Regions from separate parts of the Bacillus swezeyi genome, predicted to be linked through region 2. Evidence: a T-box and tRNA genes for the amino acid it is inferred to sense, from the RefSeq annotation. Region 2 holds a T-box; the other holds one or more tRNA genes.
What was found. The T-box of region 2 lies ahead of ileS (isoleucine--tRNA ligase). A T-box ahead of a tRNA ligase gene usually reads a tRNA of that ligase, here a tRNA-Ile.
Positions count from the first base shown of each region.

Region 1: it encodes a tRNA-Ile, which carries the amino acid that the T-box ahead of ileS (isoleucine--tRNA ligase) is inferred to sense. The anticodon was not compared.

Region 1 covers NZ_CP133085.1:7,028-14,652, reverse strand. The annotation lists gene RBH91_RS00065 (YaaC family protein) at 1-171, shown strand, start outside; rRNA gene rrf (5S ribosomal RNA) at 209-324, opposite strand; rRNA gene RBH91_RS00055 (23S ribosomal RNA) at 457-3,387, opposite strand; tRNA gene RBH91_RS00050 (tRNA-Ala) at 3,459-3,534, opposite strand; tRNA gene RBH91_RS00045 (tRNA-Ile) at 3,546-3,622, opposite strand; rRNA gene RBH91_RS00040 (16S ribosomal RNA) at 3,731-5,279, opposite strand; gene gyrA (DNA gyrase subunit A) at 5,559-7,625, opposite strand, start outside.
Region 2 covers NZ_CP133085.1:1,844,664-1,852,288, reverse strand. The annotation lists gene ileS (isoleucine--tRNA ligase) at 1-1,969, opposite strand, end outside; T-box leader at 2,022-2,252, opposite strand; gene divIVA (septum site-determining protein DivIVA) at 2,314-2,808, opposite strand; gene RBH91_RS09210 (YlmH family RNA-binding protein) at 2,904-3,680, opposite strand; gene RBH91_RS09205 (YggT family protein) at 3,881-4,150, opposite strand; gene sepF (cell division protein SepF) at 4,158-4,610, opposite strand; gene RBH91_RS09195 (YggS family pyridoxal phosphate-dependent enzyme) at 4,607-5,302, opposite strand; gene pgeF (peptidoglycan editing factor PgeF) at 5,310-6,149, opposite strand; gene RBH91_RS09185 (YlmC/YmxH family sporulation protein) at 6,370-6,603, opposite strand; gene RBH91_RS09180 (methyltransferase domain-containing protein) at 6,688-7,296, opposite strand; gene RBH91_RS09175 (putative RNA methyltransferase) at 7,309-7,578, opposite strand.

The DNA of each region.
Region 1 (7,625 bases), 1.8 Mb from region 2:
ATTGCCTATAACCTAAGCATGATCGCCAGATATGAAACAGAATGGTGGTATGACCTTCTCCTCCAATGTGCAAGTGACGACTATGTCCTCATTCAGCAGTTTTTACATACAGCTGAAGTAAAGTTTCCCTATTATATCGCTCAGCTGCTTCTTCAAAAAAAGACCTCATAACAAAAAGACCAGCTGATATCAGCTGGTCTTCCTAAGCGCTTGGCGGCGTCCTACTCTCACAGGGGGAAACCCCCAACTACCATCGGCGCTGAAGAGCTTAACTTCCGTGTTCGGCATGGGAACGGGTGTGACCTCTTCGCTATCGCCACCAAACTATGCCTTCAGGACGAAGGTACTGGGCGTTCCTCACAGGAAGTGAGGGCCTTTAGCCGAGTTTCCTTGCCTTTGGCTTTTGAGAGCATTCTCTCAAAACTAGATAACGGTCAGACATTTCACAAAAATATTTAGGTTAAGTCCTCGATCGATTAGTATCTGTCAGCTCCATGTGTCACCACACTTCCACCTCAGACCTATCAACCTGATCATCTTTCAGGGATCTTACTTCCTTGCGGAATGGGAAATCTCATCTTGAGGGGGGCTTCATGCTTAGATGCTTTCAGCACTTATCCCGTCCGCACATAGCTACCCAGCGATGCCCTTGGCAGAACAACTGGTACACCAGCGGTGCGTCCATCCCGGTCCTCTCGTACTAAGGACAGCTCCTCTCAAATTTCCTGCGCCCGCGACGGATAGGGACCGAACTGTCTCACGACGTTCTGAACCCAGCTCGCGTACCGCTTTAATGGGCGAACAGCCCAACCCTTGGGACCGACTACAGCCCCAGGATGCGATGAGCCGACATCGAGGTGCCAAACCTCCCCGTCGATGTGGACTCTTGGGGGAGATAAGCCTGTTATCCCCGGGGTAGCTTTTATCCGTTGAGCGATGGCCCTTCCATGCGGAACCACCGGATCACTAAGCCCGACTTTCGTCCCTGCTCGACTTGTAGGTCTCGCAGTCAAGCTCCCTTGTGCCTTTACACTCTGCGAATGATTTCCAACCATTCTGAGGGAACCTTTGGGCGCCTCCGTTACCTTTTAGGAGGCGACCGCCCCAGTCAAACTGCCCACCTGACACTGTCTCCCTGCCCGATAAGGGCAGCGGGTTAGAAGGTCAATACAGCCAGGGTAGTATCCCACCGATGCCTCCACCGAAGCTAGCGCTCCGGTTTCCAAGGCTCCTACCTATCCTGTACAAGCTGTACCAACATTCAATATCAGGCTGCAGTAAAGCTCCACGGGGTCTTTCCGTCCTGTCGCGGGTAACCTGCATCTTCACAGGTACTATAATTTCACCGAGTCTCTCGTTGAGACAGTGCCCAGATCGTTGCGCCTTTCGTGCGGGTCGGAACTTACCCGACAAGGAATTTCGCTACCTTAGGACCGTTATAGTTACGGCCGCCGTTTACTGGGGCTTCAATTCGCACCTTCGCATACGCTAAGCGCTCCTCTTAACCTTCCAGCACCGGGCAGGCGTCAGCCCCTATACTTCGCCTTACGGCTTCGCAGAGACCTGTGTTTTTGCTAAACAGTCGCCTGGGCCTATTCACTGCGGCTCTCTCGGGCTTGCACCCTAACAGAGCACCCCTTCTCCCGAAGTTACGGGGTCATTTTGCCGAGTTCCTTAACGAGAGTTCTCTCGATCACCTTAGGATTCTCTCCTCGCCTACCTGTGTCGGTTTGCGGTACGGGCACCTCTCACCTCGCTAGAGGCTTTTCTTGGCAGTGTGGAATCAGGAACTTCGCTACTATATTTCGCTCGCCATCACAGCTCAGCCTTTACGGGAAACGGATTTGCCTATTTCCCAGCCTAACTGCTTGGACGCGGATATCCAATACCGCGCTTACCCTATCCTCCTGCGTCCCCCCATTGCTCAAATGGTGAGGAGGTGGTACAGGAATATCAACCTGTTATCCATCGCCTACGCCTTTCGGCCTCGGCTTAGGTCCCGACTAACCCTGAGCGGACGAGCCTTCCTCAGGAAACCTTAGGCATTCGGTGGAGGGGATTCTCACCCCTCTTTCGCTACTCATACCGGCATTCTCACTTCTAAGCGCTCCACGAGTCCTTCCGGTCTCGCTTCACAGCCCTTAGAACGCTCTCCTACCACTGTTCGTAAGAACAGTCCGCAGCTTCGGTGATACGTTTAGCCCCGGTACATTTTCGGCGCAGAGTCACTCGACCAGTGAGCTATTACGCACTCTTTAAATGGTGGCTGCTTCTAAGCCAACATCCTGGTTGTCTAAGCAACTCCACATCCTTTTCCACTTAACGTATACTTTGGGACCTTAGCTGGCGGTCTGGGCTGTTTCCCTTTCGACTACGGATCTTATCACTCGCAGTCTGACTCCCAAGGACAAGTCTTTGGCATTCGGAGTTTGACTGAATTCGGTAACCCGGTAGGGGCCCCTAGTCCAATCAGTGCTCTACCTCCAAGACTCTTACCTTGAGGCTAGCCCTAAAGCTATTTCGGAGAGAACCAGCTATCTCCAGGTTCGATTGGCATTTCACCCCTACCCACACCTCATCCCCGCACTTTTCAACGTGCGTGGGTTCGGGCCTCCATTCAGTGTTACCTGAACTTCACCCTGGACATGGGTAGATCACCTGGTTTCGGGTCTACGACCACGTACTCATGCGCCCTATTCAGACTCGCTTTCGCTGCGGCTCCGTCTTTTCAAACTTAACCTTGCACGGGATCGTAACTCGCCGGTTCATTCTACAAAAGGCACGCCATCACCCGTTAACGGGCTCTGACTACTTGTAGGCACACGGTTTCAGGATCTATTTCACTCCCCTTCCGGGGTGCTTTTCACCTTTCCCTCACGGTACTGGTTCACTATCGGTCACTAGGAAGTATTTAGCCTTGGGAGATGGTCCTCCCGGATTCCGACGGAATTTCACGTGTTCCGCCGTACTCAGGATCCACTCAGGAGAGAACGAAGTTTTGACTACAGGGCTGTTACCTCCTATGGCGGGCCTTTCCAGACCTCTTCATCTACCTCGTTCTTTTGTAACTCCGTACAGAGTGTCCTACAACCCCAAGAGGCAAGCCTCTTGGTTTGGGCTGTTCCCGTTTCGCTCGCCGCTACTCAGGGAATCGCATTTGCTTTCTCTTCCTCCGGGTACTTAGATGTTTCAGTTCCCCGGGTCTGCCTTCTCATATCCTATGAATTCAGATATGGATACTGCTCCATTACGAGCAGTGGGTTTCCCCATTCGGAAATCTCCGGATCAAAGCTTGCTTACAGCTCCCCGAAGCATATCGGTGTTCGTCCCGTCCTTCATCGGCTCCTAGTGCCAAGGCATCCACCGTGCGCCCTTTCTAACTTAACCATTAAAAAGAATCACTACAGAAAATTCTTGTGAATGTCTACTTTTCGTTATCTAGTTTTCAAAGAACACGTTGGTGGAGCCTAGCGGGATCGAACCGCTGACCTCCTGCGTGCAAAGCAGGCGCTCTCCCAGCTGAGCTAAGGCCCCGTTTATAAAGATGGTGGGCCTGAGTGGACTCGAACCACCGACCTCACGCTTATCAGGCGTGCGCTCTAACCAGCTGAGCTACAGGCCCATCTTTTATATATTCAAATGAAGAAGAAGTTCCTTCAAAACTAAACAAGATCTAAACGCACCTGTCTATAAGACCGGTAAGGTCTTATATTCCGTATAATATCCTTAGAAAGGAGGTGATCCAGCCGCACCTTCCGATACGGCTACCTTGTTACGACTTCACCCCAATCATCTGTCCCACCTTCGGCGGCTGGCTCCAAAAGGTTACCTCACCGACTTCGGGTGTTACAAACTCTCGTGGTGTGACGGGCGGTGTGTACAAGGCCCGGGAACGTATTCACCGCGGCATGCTGATCCGCGATTACTAGCGATTCCAGCTTCACGCAGTCGAGTTGCAGACTGCGATCCGAACTGAGAACAGATTTGTGGGATTGGCTGAGCCTCGCGGCTTCGCTGCCCTTTGTTCTGTCCATTGTAGCACGTGTGTAGCCCAGGTCATAAGGGGCATGATGATTTGACGTCATCCCCACCTTCCTCCGGTTTGTCACCGGCAGTCACCTTAGAGTGCCCAACTGAATGCTGGCAACTAAGATCAAGGGTTGCGCTCGTTGCGGGACTTAACCCAACATCTCACGACACGAGCTGACGACAACCATGCACCACCTGTCACTCTGCCCCCGAAGGGGAAGCCCTATCTCTAGGGGTGTCAGAGGATGTCAAGACCTGGTAAGGTTCTTCGCGTTGCTTCGAATTAAACCACATGCTCCACCGCTTGTGCGGGCCCCCGTCAATTCCTTTGAGTTTCAGTCTTGCGACCGTACTCCCCAGGCGGAGTGCTTAATGCGTTTGCTGCAGCACTAAAGGGCGGAAACCCTCTAACACTTAGCACTCATCGTTTACGGCGTGGACTACCAGGGTATCTAATCCTGTTCGCTCCCCACGCTTTCGCGCCTCAGCGTCAGTTACAGACCAGAGAGTCGCCTTCGCCACTGGTGTTCCTCCACATCTCTACGCATTTCACCGCTACACGTGGAATTCCACTCTCCTCTTCTGCACTCAAGTTCCCCAGTTTCCAATGACCCTCCCCGGTTGAGCCGGGGGCTTTCACATCAGACTTAAGAAACCGCCTGCGCGCGCTTTACGCCCAATAATTCCGGACAACGCTTGCCACCTACGTATTACCGCGGCTGCTGGCACGTAGTTAGCCGTGGCTTTCTGGTTAGGTACCGTCAAGGTACCGCCCTATTCGAACGGTACTTGTTCTTCCCTAACAACAGAGCTTTACGATCCGAAAACCTTCATCACTCACGCGGCGTTGCTCCGTCAGACTTTCGTCCATTGCGGAAGATTCCCTACTGCTGCCTCCCGTAGGAGTCTGGGCCGTGTCTCAGTCCCAGTGTGGCCGATCACCCTCTCAGGTCGGCTACGCATCGTCGCCTTGGTGAGCCATTACCTCACCAACTAGCTAATGCGCCGCGGGTCCATCTGTAAACGGCAGCCGAAGCCGCCTTTTATGATTGAACCATGCGGTTCAATCAAGCATCCGGTATTAGCCCCGGTTTCCCGGAGTTATCCCAGTCTTACAGGCAGGTTACCCACGTGTTACTCACCCGTCCGCCGCTAACCTAAGGGAGCAAGCTCCCGTCGGTTCGCTCGACTTGCATGTATTAGGCACGCCGCCAGCGTTCGTCCTGAGCCAGGATCAAACTCTCCATGAAGTTTGATAATGACTACGCACATTCGCATGTGCGATTTATTTAATGAATTAACAGGTACGTTTGTCTTGTTTAGTTTTCAAAGAACTTCGTTGCCGCTCTCAAAGCGACCACTTAAATATAACATCTGAGAGACGAGCGGTCAATACTTTTTTTAAAAAAGTTTTGCTTTTGCTTTCTTTATAAGCGGCCAAGAAATATTATAGCATATGATTGATTTGGAGAAAAGACCCTAATCTATATTACACAACAATAAAAAATGCAGCCCGCAGGCTGCATTTTTTATGATTCATCGGCTTCAAGCTCTTCAGTTTCCGTGTCATCGATTTCTTCGTCTTTTTCAACCAAGGCTACAGTAGCTACATGCTCCTGATCACCTAACCGGATGAGGCGGACACCCTGCGTTACACGGCCGGTAATGGAAATATCATTAATATCCATCCGTATGATCACTCCGCTGGCGGTGATGATCATCAAATCTTCTTCTCCTTTTGTTGCTTTGACTGTAACAAGAGGCCCGTTGTTTTCCGTGATCTTGCAGGTTTTCAACCCTTTTCCTCCACGGCTTTGCGTTCTGTATTCTGAAGCAGGCGTCTGTTTGCCGTATCCTTTTTCCGTTACGATTAAAACATGGGAATCCTCTTCTAAAATTTCCATGCCGACAACCATGTCGTCACCTGTGAGCGTGATGCCCTTAACACCGGCTGCGGTTCTTCCCATCTGTCTTACATCGGTTTCTGGGAATCGAATCAGCAGTCCGTTTTTCGTTCCAATAATAATTTGCCTGTTGCCGTCAGTCAATCGTACAGCCATCAGCTCATCTTCGCCGCGAAGACTTAAGGCAATTAAACCGTTGTTGCGAATATTGGCGAATTGAGAAAGCGGCGTCCGTTTTGAAATTCCGTGTTTAGTGGTAAAGAACAAGTATGATTCATCGTCAAACTCGGAAACCGGAATGATCGCATTGATCCATTCCCCTTTTTCCACTTCAAGCAGGTTGATGATTGGAATTCCCTTTGCAGTTCGGCCGAATTCAGGAATTTCATACCCTTTGGCACGATATACCTTCCCTTTATTTGAGAAAAAGAGAATCGTGTCATGAGTGGATGTGGAGATCAGGTGTTCAACGAAGTCATCTTCATTTGTTCCCATACCCTGGATTCCTTTTCCGCCCCGTTTTTGGCTACGGTAAGTGGAAGAAGGCAGGCGTTTGATATAGCCATTATGAGTTAAAGTGACAACGATATTTTCTCTCGTAATGAGATCTTCGTCCTCGATTGTTTCAAGTCCTGACGTCACGATCTCCGTCCGGCGCTCATCATTGAAGCGGTCTTTAATCTCTGTCAGTTCTTCACGGATGATTTCAAGAACCTTTTCTTCGTCTGCTAAAATCGCTTTTAACTCTGCGATCAGCTCAACCAAGCTTTTGTATTCTTCTTCGATTTTTTCGCGTTCGAGACCTGTTAACCGCTGAAGACGCATGTCCAAGATGGCTTGTGCTTGTTTTTCAGTCAATGAAAATTTCTCGATTAACCCATTTTTCGCAATTTCAGCCGTTTGCGAGTTTCTGATTAAGGAAATAACTTCATCAAGGTGGTCTAGAGCGATCCTCAATCCCTCAAGGATGTGAGCTCTCGCTTCCGCTTTTCGAAGTTCGAAAGCCGTACGTCTTTTGATCACCACTTTTTGGTGGTCGAGGTAATGCTCAAGACATTGCTTTAAGCTCAATACTTTCGGCTGTCCGTCCACGAGCGCTAAAAGATTAATACCGAATGATGTTTGGAGAGCCGTTTGCTTGTACAAGTTATTTAACAGGACGTTGGCATTTGCATCCCTTCTCAGCTCGATAACAATCCTCATTCCGTTTCGGTCTGATTCATCGCGGAGATCTGTGATTCCTTCGATTTTCTTATCCCGGACAAGGTCGGCGATTTTTTCAATCAGTTTCGCTTTATTCACCTGGTACGGTATTTCCGTAATGATGATGACCTGTTTGCCAGAGGATGTTTCTTCGATTTGAGCTTTGGCCCGAAGCGTGATTGAACCCCTGCCTGTTTCATAGGCTTTACGGATTCCGCTTCTGCCCATGATCATCCCTGCTGTCGGGAAGTCCGGCCCCGGAATGATTTCCATCAATTCTGCGAGCGTCATCTCAGGGTTCTTGCTGACAGCCAATACACCGTCAATAATTTCACCGAGCTGGTGAGGCGGAATGTTTGTCGCCATACCTACTGCTATCCCGGCAGCTCCATTGACAAGCAGATTTGGAAATCTGGCAGGCATGACAATCGGTTCTCTTTCAGATCCGTCATAGTTGTCCTGATAATCGATCGTGTCTTTATTAATATC
Region 2 (7,625 bases):
TGCCGTGCAGGAAGCGGAACGTATTGCGGATTTTCCGATATACTTCAGCGACTTGTTTTAAAATCGCGTCAGATACACGGACATCTGCTTGATAGTCGACAGATGCAACCCACAGCCGCAGAATATCCGCTCCAAATTGGTTCATGATTTTTGCCGGAATAACGACATTGCCAAGCGATTTACTCATTTTTCGGCCTTCTCCGTCAAGTGCAAATCCGTGTGATAAAACGCCTTTATAAGGTGCTTTTCCCGTCACGGCGACAGCGGTTGAAATGGATGAGTTAAACCAGCCGCGATATTGGTCAGACCCTTCCAAATATAAATCAGCAGGTCTGACTAAGTCATCACGCTCTTCCAATACAGCCTGATGGGATGAACCGGAATCAAACCAGACATCCATGATGTCCTGCTCTTTTGTAAACTTGCCGTTCGGGCTTTCAGGGTGTGTAAAACCTTCAGGAAGCAGTTCATTCGCTTCTTTTTCAAACCAAATATTTGATCCGTGCTCCCTGAACAAAGCGGAAACATGTTCAATCGTCTCATCGGTGATGATCGGTTCGCCGTTTTCCGCGTAAAATACCGGAATTGGCACGCCCCATGCGCGCTGTCTTGAGATACACCAGTCACCGCGGTCGCGGATCATATTGTAAAGGCGGGTTTCGCCCCATTCAGGCACCCATTTTGTTTCCTGAACCGCCTCAAGCAGCTCGTTTCTAAAGTCTTTAATAGATGCGAACCATTGGGCTGTCGCACGGAAAATCGTCGGCTTTTTCGTTCTCCAGTCATGCGGATAAGAATGGGTGATAAACTCCAGCTTCATAAGAGCGCCGTTTTCTTCGAGCTTTTCTGTAATCGGCTTGTTGGCCTGATCGTAAAACAGCCCTTCAAAGCCAGGCGCTTCACTTGTCATCGTTCCTTTTTCATCTACAGGGCAAAGGACGTCAAGTCCGTATTTCTGGCCGATGATAAAGTCGTCTTCCCCGTGTCCCGGAGCGGTATGAACGCAGCCTGTACCTGCCTCAGTTGTAACGTGTTCACCGAGCATGACGAGAGAATCTCTGCCGTATAAAGGATGAGCGGCCACAATGTGCTCCAAATCTTTTCCTTTGACAGTTTGCACGACTTCCGGATTTTCAAAACCGAGCACATTTGCAACACTTTCAACCAATGCGCTTGCGATCACATAACGCGAGCCGCCCGCAGCCACCACACTGTATTCCAACTCAGGGTGTACGGCGATTCCGAGGTTTGCCGGGATCGTCCATGGCGTTGTTGTCCAGATGATGAACTTTTCGCCGTTTGTCAAAACGCCTTGTCCGTCCTTCACATCAAAAGCAACATAGATAGATGGTGAACGTTTATCATGATATTCGATTTCCGCTTCAGCTAAAGCGGATTCGCTTGAAGGAGACCAGTAAACCGGCTTCAGCCCTTTGTAGATGTAGCCTTTTTTCGCCATCTCGCCAAACACTTTAATTTGCTGGGCTTCAAATTCAGGCTTTAGCGTGACATATGGGTTTTCCCAGTCTCCTCTGACGCCCAGGCGTTTAAACTGTGCTTTTTGGCCTTCGATCTGCTGCCATGCATATTCTTCGCAAAGCTTGCGGAATTCGGCTACCGTCATTTCTTTGCGCTTTACTTTTTTGTTTTTTGTAAGCGCCGTTTCAATCGGCAGTCCGTGAGTATCCCAGCCGGGCACATAAGGTGCATGGTAGCCGCTCATCGATCTCGAACGGACGATAAAGTCCTTCAAAACTTTGTTAAGCGCATGCCCCATATGGATGTCACCGTTCGCATATGGAGGTCCGTCGTGCAAAACAAACATCGGTCTGCCTTCCGTCCGTTTCTGAACGAGCCGGTAAATGTCCATGTCCTCCCATTTCCCCTGAATTTCAGGCTCCCGGTTTGGCAGGTTTCCTCTCATCGGAAAATCTGTTTTCGGCATTAAGAGCGTGTCTTTGTAATCCATCATCATTCCTCCAAAACATTCTTTTCTAAAACAAAAAAAGCCTTTTCATCCCATAAGGGACGAGAAGGCTTTGATCTCGCGGTACCACCCTTTTAGATAAGCCAATTTCAGCTTATCCGCTCAAACATCGTAACGTGATGGAACGTCCTTTCCTACTGTACGGTTCAGAAAGGAAACTTGAGGGCTGATCCACATGAATTCCAACAATCCCAGGCTTGCACCACCCCTGGGTCGCTTCGATTGCTGTTCGGAATCGATGTCTGTCCCTCTCAAACGTTTTTCATCGCAATTATGAACGTATTATATGCGAACAGGTGATATCATGTCAAGATTGAAAAGAAAAACTATTCCTTTTCATCAAAAACCGCATCCACTTCATATTCAAGCAAGTGGTCCCAATCATCATTTTTCAGCAGGTCAAGCTGTGCTTCAATCAGCATTTGGAAGCGGGTTCTGAACACTTTTGACTGTTTTTTCAGCTCTTCAATTTCCATCGCGATTTTTCTTGATTTAGAGAGAGATTCATTAATGATCCGGTCGGCGTTTTTCTCAGCCTCGCGAACGATGAGCTTCGCTTCTTTCTCAGAGTTGCGTTTTACGTCCTCTGCCGCTTCCTGTGCGACAAGAATCGATTTATTCAGGGTTTCTTCGATCGTCGAGAAATGTCCGAGACGATCGTCCAGCTCATTCACCTTTGCTTCAAGCTCATTTTTTTTGCGCAGAACGATTTCATAATCTTTTCTCACCTGGGTCAGAAATTCGTTCACTTCATCTTCATCATAGCCGCGGAACGCTTTCGTAAATGTTTTATTATGAATATCATTTGGCGTCAAAGGCATGCTGCCCACCTCCATTATTTTCTTTATGTACAATTGTCCTAGTCAACATTATAAAGCAAAATTCGACCGGGCGGAGAAAAAACTGTGAAAACGTCTCACTTTTGTTTTTCGAATGACAATCTCCATTTGCCCTTTTTTGTTTTGCCGTCAATGTTTTTCAGCTTGAAACGGCCAAAGCCGCGCACAGACAGCATATCTCCTTCTGCGAGTGAATATGAGGGGTCTTCAATGACCTTCCAATTGACTTTCACAAGCCCGTTTTTAACGAGAACGTGTGCTTTTTGCCGGGATTGTCTGCTCACTGCCGAGCAAATCGTATCAAGCCTCAGAGATGAAACTGTGTCATCTCTTATTTCGACATCCTGCTCTGGTACTTTAAGCTTTAAAAGCGGAATTTTTTCAAGAGACACCTTCACTCTGCCGATATGGGTCAGCTGCGAAAACACGAAGTCAGCAACCTCTTCCGAACAAATAAACTGCCATGTCCCGCCGGCAAAGATCAGGTCGCCGAACTTCTGCCGCTTTAGTCCGATCCCCATTAAAGAGCCGAGGAGCTCACGATGTTCAATCGAGGCGAACTTTTCCGGGTACAGGACTTCATAAGCCTGAAGCTGATAATCTTCCGCAGACGGCTCGGCATATTCCGGATAAAGGACAGCTCTCTTCCGCTCGGCTTCAGGAAAACCGCCGAAAAAATCAAGTTTCACTTCATCTGACTGGCCGATGACAGAGGTTAATATCACTTGTTCCCGCGGATCCAAAAAATCGGTCAGCTTCAGCCGATATTGTTCCGCCACAATTCTTTTCCATTCAAGAGCCTGGTCAATGAACGGCTCTTCGTCTTTTCTAAAATGCTGGTAAATATCGCTCATTGTCTTTCCTTTCTATGTAAAGAGGCTTGGCTTTCAGCCAAGCCCAAAAGCTTGCCCGAAAACGTTGATTCGTCTTCACGGCTGTGCTTCGGCGGTTATAGCAAGGGCAATGCCCTCCCTTTTGTAAGACAAGGCCAAAAGCCGCAAAGCTCGGCTCTTTCAGCCGACCCTTTGCAGCCGAATTCCGCAAAACACCCTCATTAAATAGAGGAAATGAACCGGAAGACCTGCAGTAAACCCATATCCGCAAACCGCAGTACGAAAATGGCCACGAGTGGAGAAATATCAATCATGCCGAGGGGCGGAATGAACCTTCTGAACGGCTCCAGATAAGGTTCGCAAACAGATGCCAGCATTCTGCCGATCGATGATTCTCTCGCATTGGGCACCCAAGACATAAAAATGTAGATAATGAGCGCAAAGGAATAGACTGTTAAAAGTGTGCTTAAAATTTGATATATAAAGTTCATCTGCGATTTACCACCTCTGATGTTCTTCTTCAATGAGCTCGGAAATCGTCCCGGAGACATCTACGTTTTCCGGCGTGCATAAAAAGATGTCGGCTCCGATCCGCTGAATATCGCCGCCGAGGGCATAGACCGTACCGCTCAAGAAATCGACGATTCTTTTCGCCTGATCATGCTGGATGCGCTGCAAGTTGACGACAACGGCGCGGCGGTTTTTGATATGATCTGCGATTTCCTGGGCTTCCGCGTACACCCGAGGCTCACTTAACACTACTTTAGAAGATTTTTGAACGCTTTGCAAACTTACCACATTCTGCTTCCCAGCCGATTTCGACTGGTAGGCGGTTCTGTCATTGGTCTCCTGCTCTTCAGGGATTTCTTCCCTGTCCGTTTCAATATATTCGTATTCATATTCCTCATCATCCATGGCAAAAAAGTTTTTGAATTTGTTTTTCAGACTCATGATTGTCCACCTCCAGTTTCATTTCCGACTAAGGAAGATCCGATTCTGATGAATGTTGCGCCTTCCTCTACAGCGATCGTAAAGTCGTTTGACATTCCCATTGAAAGTTCGCTGCACGGCGCGTTCCATTGGTTCAGCCGCTGCACCTCGCCGCGCAGCTCTCTCAACGAGCGGAAACAGCTTCTGATTTCCTCCTCGTCATCCGTAAAAGGCGCCATTGTCATTAATCCGGCGATTCTAATGTTTTCATAAGCAGACAGCTTTCTCACAAAAGGAATAACCTCTTCTTTTGTCATGCCGTGTTTTGAAGATTCAAGCGATGTATTGACCTGTACAAAACAGTCAACAGGCTTTTTCGCCCTCTTTTGAATTTCATCGGCTAATGACAGCCTGTCTAAAGAATGAATATATGAAACATGATCGATGATCGCTTTTACTTTTCTCGTTTGCAGCGTGCCGATAAAATGCCAGACCGGCCTGCTGTCTATTAATATGTCGAGCTTATGCAGCAGGCCGGAATCCCGGTTTTCTCCCAAATGTTTAACCCCCGCGTCAAGCGCTTCCTGCGCTCTTTCGGGTGAAACATATTTTGTGACAGCGATGACAGATATCTCGTCAGGCGTTCTGCCCTTTTCTTTACACGCTTCGTTTATTCTGTCATTTATATGTCGTAAATTGCTTTTTACATCCACCTGTAAACTATACCTCCTTTACCCCGATGAATGACATCATTCTTCCCGTCTTTCCCTGATCTCTGCGATGGGAGAAAAACAGTGAATGCTCACAGCTCGTACACAGTGAACTCACCTTGATCTGATCATTCGGAATTCCCGCGTGCAAGAGAAGCTGCCTGTTCACTTCTTTTAATTCCAGACGGTACTCCCCTTCTTTTATCGGCAAAAAGGCTTTGTCTTCTTGCTGAAGAGGAAGATTTCTGACTTTGTTTATCACATGATCATCGACAATGTAGCAGCATGCGCCGATCGAAGGCCCGATTACGGCATGGATGTCGGCGGGATTCGATCCTTCCCGGCTGATCCATGTATCAACCATTTTGCCGGCGATCCCTTTGACGGTTCCTTTCCACCCGGCATGGGCGATCCCGACAAGCGAACGGACGGGGTCATAAAAATACACGGGGACACAGTCCGCGAAACAGAGCGCCAAAAATATATTGTATCTGTCCGTATAAAGTCCGTCTGTTGCAGCTAAAGCCGTGCCGTATTGTAAAGCGCCTTTTCCGCGGTGCTCATCTGTCACTTTTTGAATGCGGTCTTCATGCGTTTGATCGGCAAATACCCAGTCGTTTAGATCTGTTTGAAGAATGTCGGCAATCTCTTCTCTGTTATGAGTGACGTGCTGCTCATCATCCTGAACGTGCAGCCCTGTATTTAATGATTGAAAAGGCGGTTTGCTTTCTCCGCCGTTTTTTGTCGTAAATCCGGCTGTAATTGCTCCGCCGGTTTCCGCCGTCTGATTCCAATCCTCAATCAAGAGCATTGACGGAGCATCAAGACGAAAGGGTTTATATGTACTCATGGTGATCAGCCTTTCGACAAACATCGTAGTCTTTCATCATATCGCTCCTATTTTAACACATCTTGATGCATTCGTTTAGCTTCGTTTCAAAAAACTAAACGAAATGTATTTTTTGAAACATAAATCCCATTCTTGTTTCTTTAAATCGATGAAAAGCCGGCTTATCTAAAGATGCAGATCGGCCCCCATCCAATACAAAGGCTAATTGCCGCCGTGTAAGTCAGCTTAAGCGAACGAGGATCACATCTTCCCCAATTTTAACTATATTTCGCCACGGGATGACGATTTCCTCTTCTTTTCCGAAAAATCCAAAAACTTTCCCCGTTCCTCCGATGATGATCGCCTGTATCTTTCCCGTCGTTACATTAATGTCAATATCGCCGATGCTGCCGAGCTTTTTACCATTTGATACATTCACAACATCCTTAACCTGGAAATCGGAAATGTTCATCATGTGCGCCGCACGCCTCCCTAAATCAAGTGTCCTTTTAAGATTATATGAAAGGCAGTCTTTCATTTAGACTGCCTTGCCATCACTTTATTTCGCTTTTTTCCTGCCAATTAAAATATCGAGATGAACGCTCATTGTAGCTGCTTTTTTCTTCATTAAATAGCTCTTGATCCGTTCTTCGTCCGTACGCCAGGATAAAGGCGTCATCCGTATCAGCTGCGCCAGCTGCCGACGGTCCAGCACGCTGCGGTATGACAGCTCCCTCCTTTTCACCACATCAAAATGGGCGCTGAAGCGGTCCACCGTCAGTTGATTGGAATAGGCGCGCTTTTCTGGTTCATCATAGAAAGCTTCCCTTAGCTCTTTCAGATAGCCGCTCTTTGGGATCACTTTGATGACCGCGCCTTCATCTGATAAAAGCCTTGTGAACTCCTCATAATTGGAAGGCGACAATATGTTAAGAATGACATCAAATGTACCGCCCTGAAAAGGAGCTTTCGCCAGATCGGCGACAAGCCAGACCAGCTCCGCATCATGCCTTGCAGCTGACAAAACGCCCGCTTTCGACAAATCGATCCCCGCTCCAAAGAGCCGGCTGCCGAAGCTGGGTTTGAGTTTTTCTGTGATCCGGATCAAATGCGATCCTTCCCCGCAGCCCGCATCAAGGATTTTGGCGCCTTTTTTAGCAAGCGGCAAGCCATCCTTGATTTAGCCGCTTAGCATTTCACATAAAGGCTCGAAAAATCCGCTCTCAGCTAACGCTTTCCGGGCTTCAAACAAATCTTTATCATATTTCCCAGAGGAAGAATGTGTCGCGACATTCACATACCCCTGTTTCGCAAGATCAAATGTGTGATCATTTGGACAAACCAAGCTTTGGGGGCTGTCAACTTTCATTTCCCGGGCGCAGAGCGGGCATTGAAACACCGTTTCAAACCTCGTCATCAGCGCTGCACTTCTCATTTTTTTATTCAACATGATGTACACCTCATTCATTCACAATTTAGATAAATGAAAAAGGCATA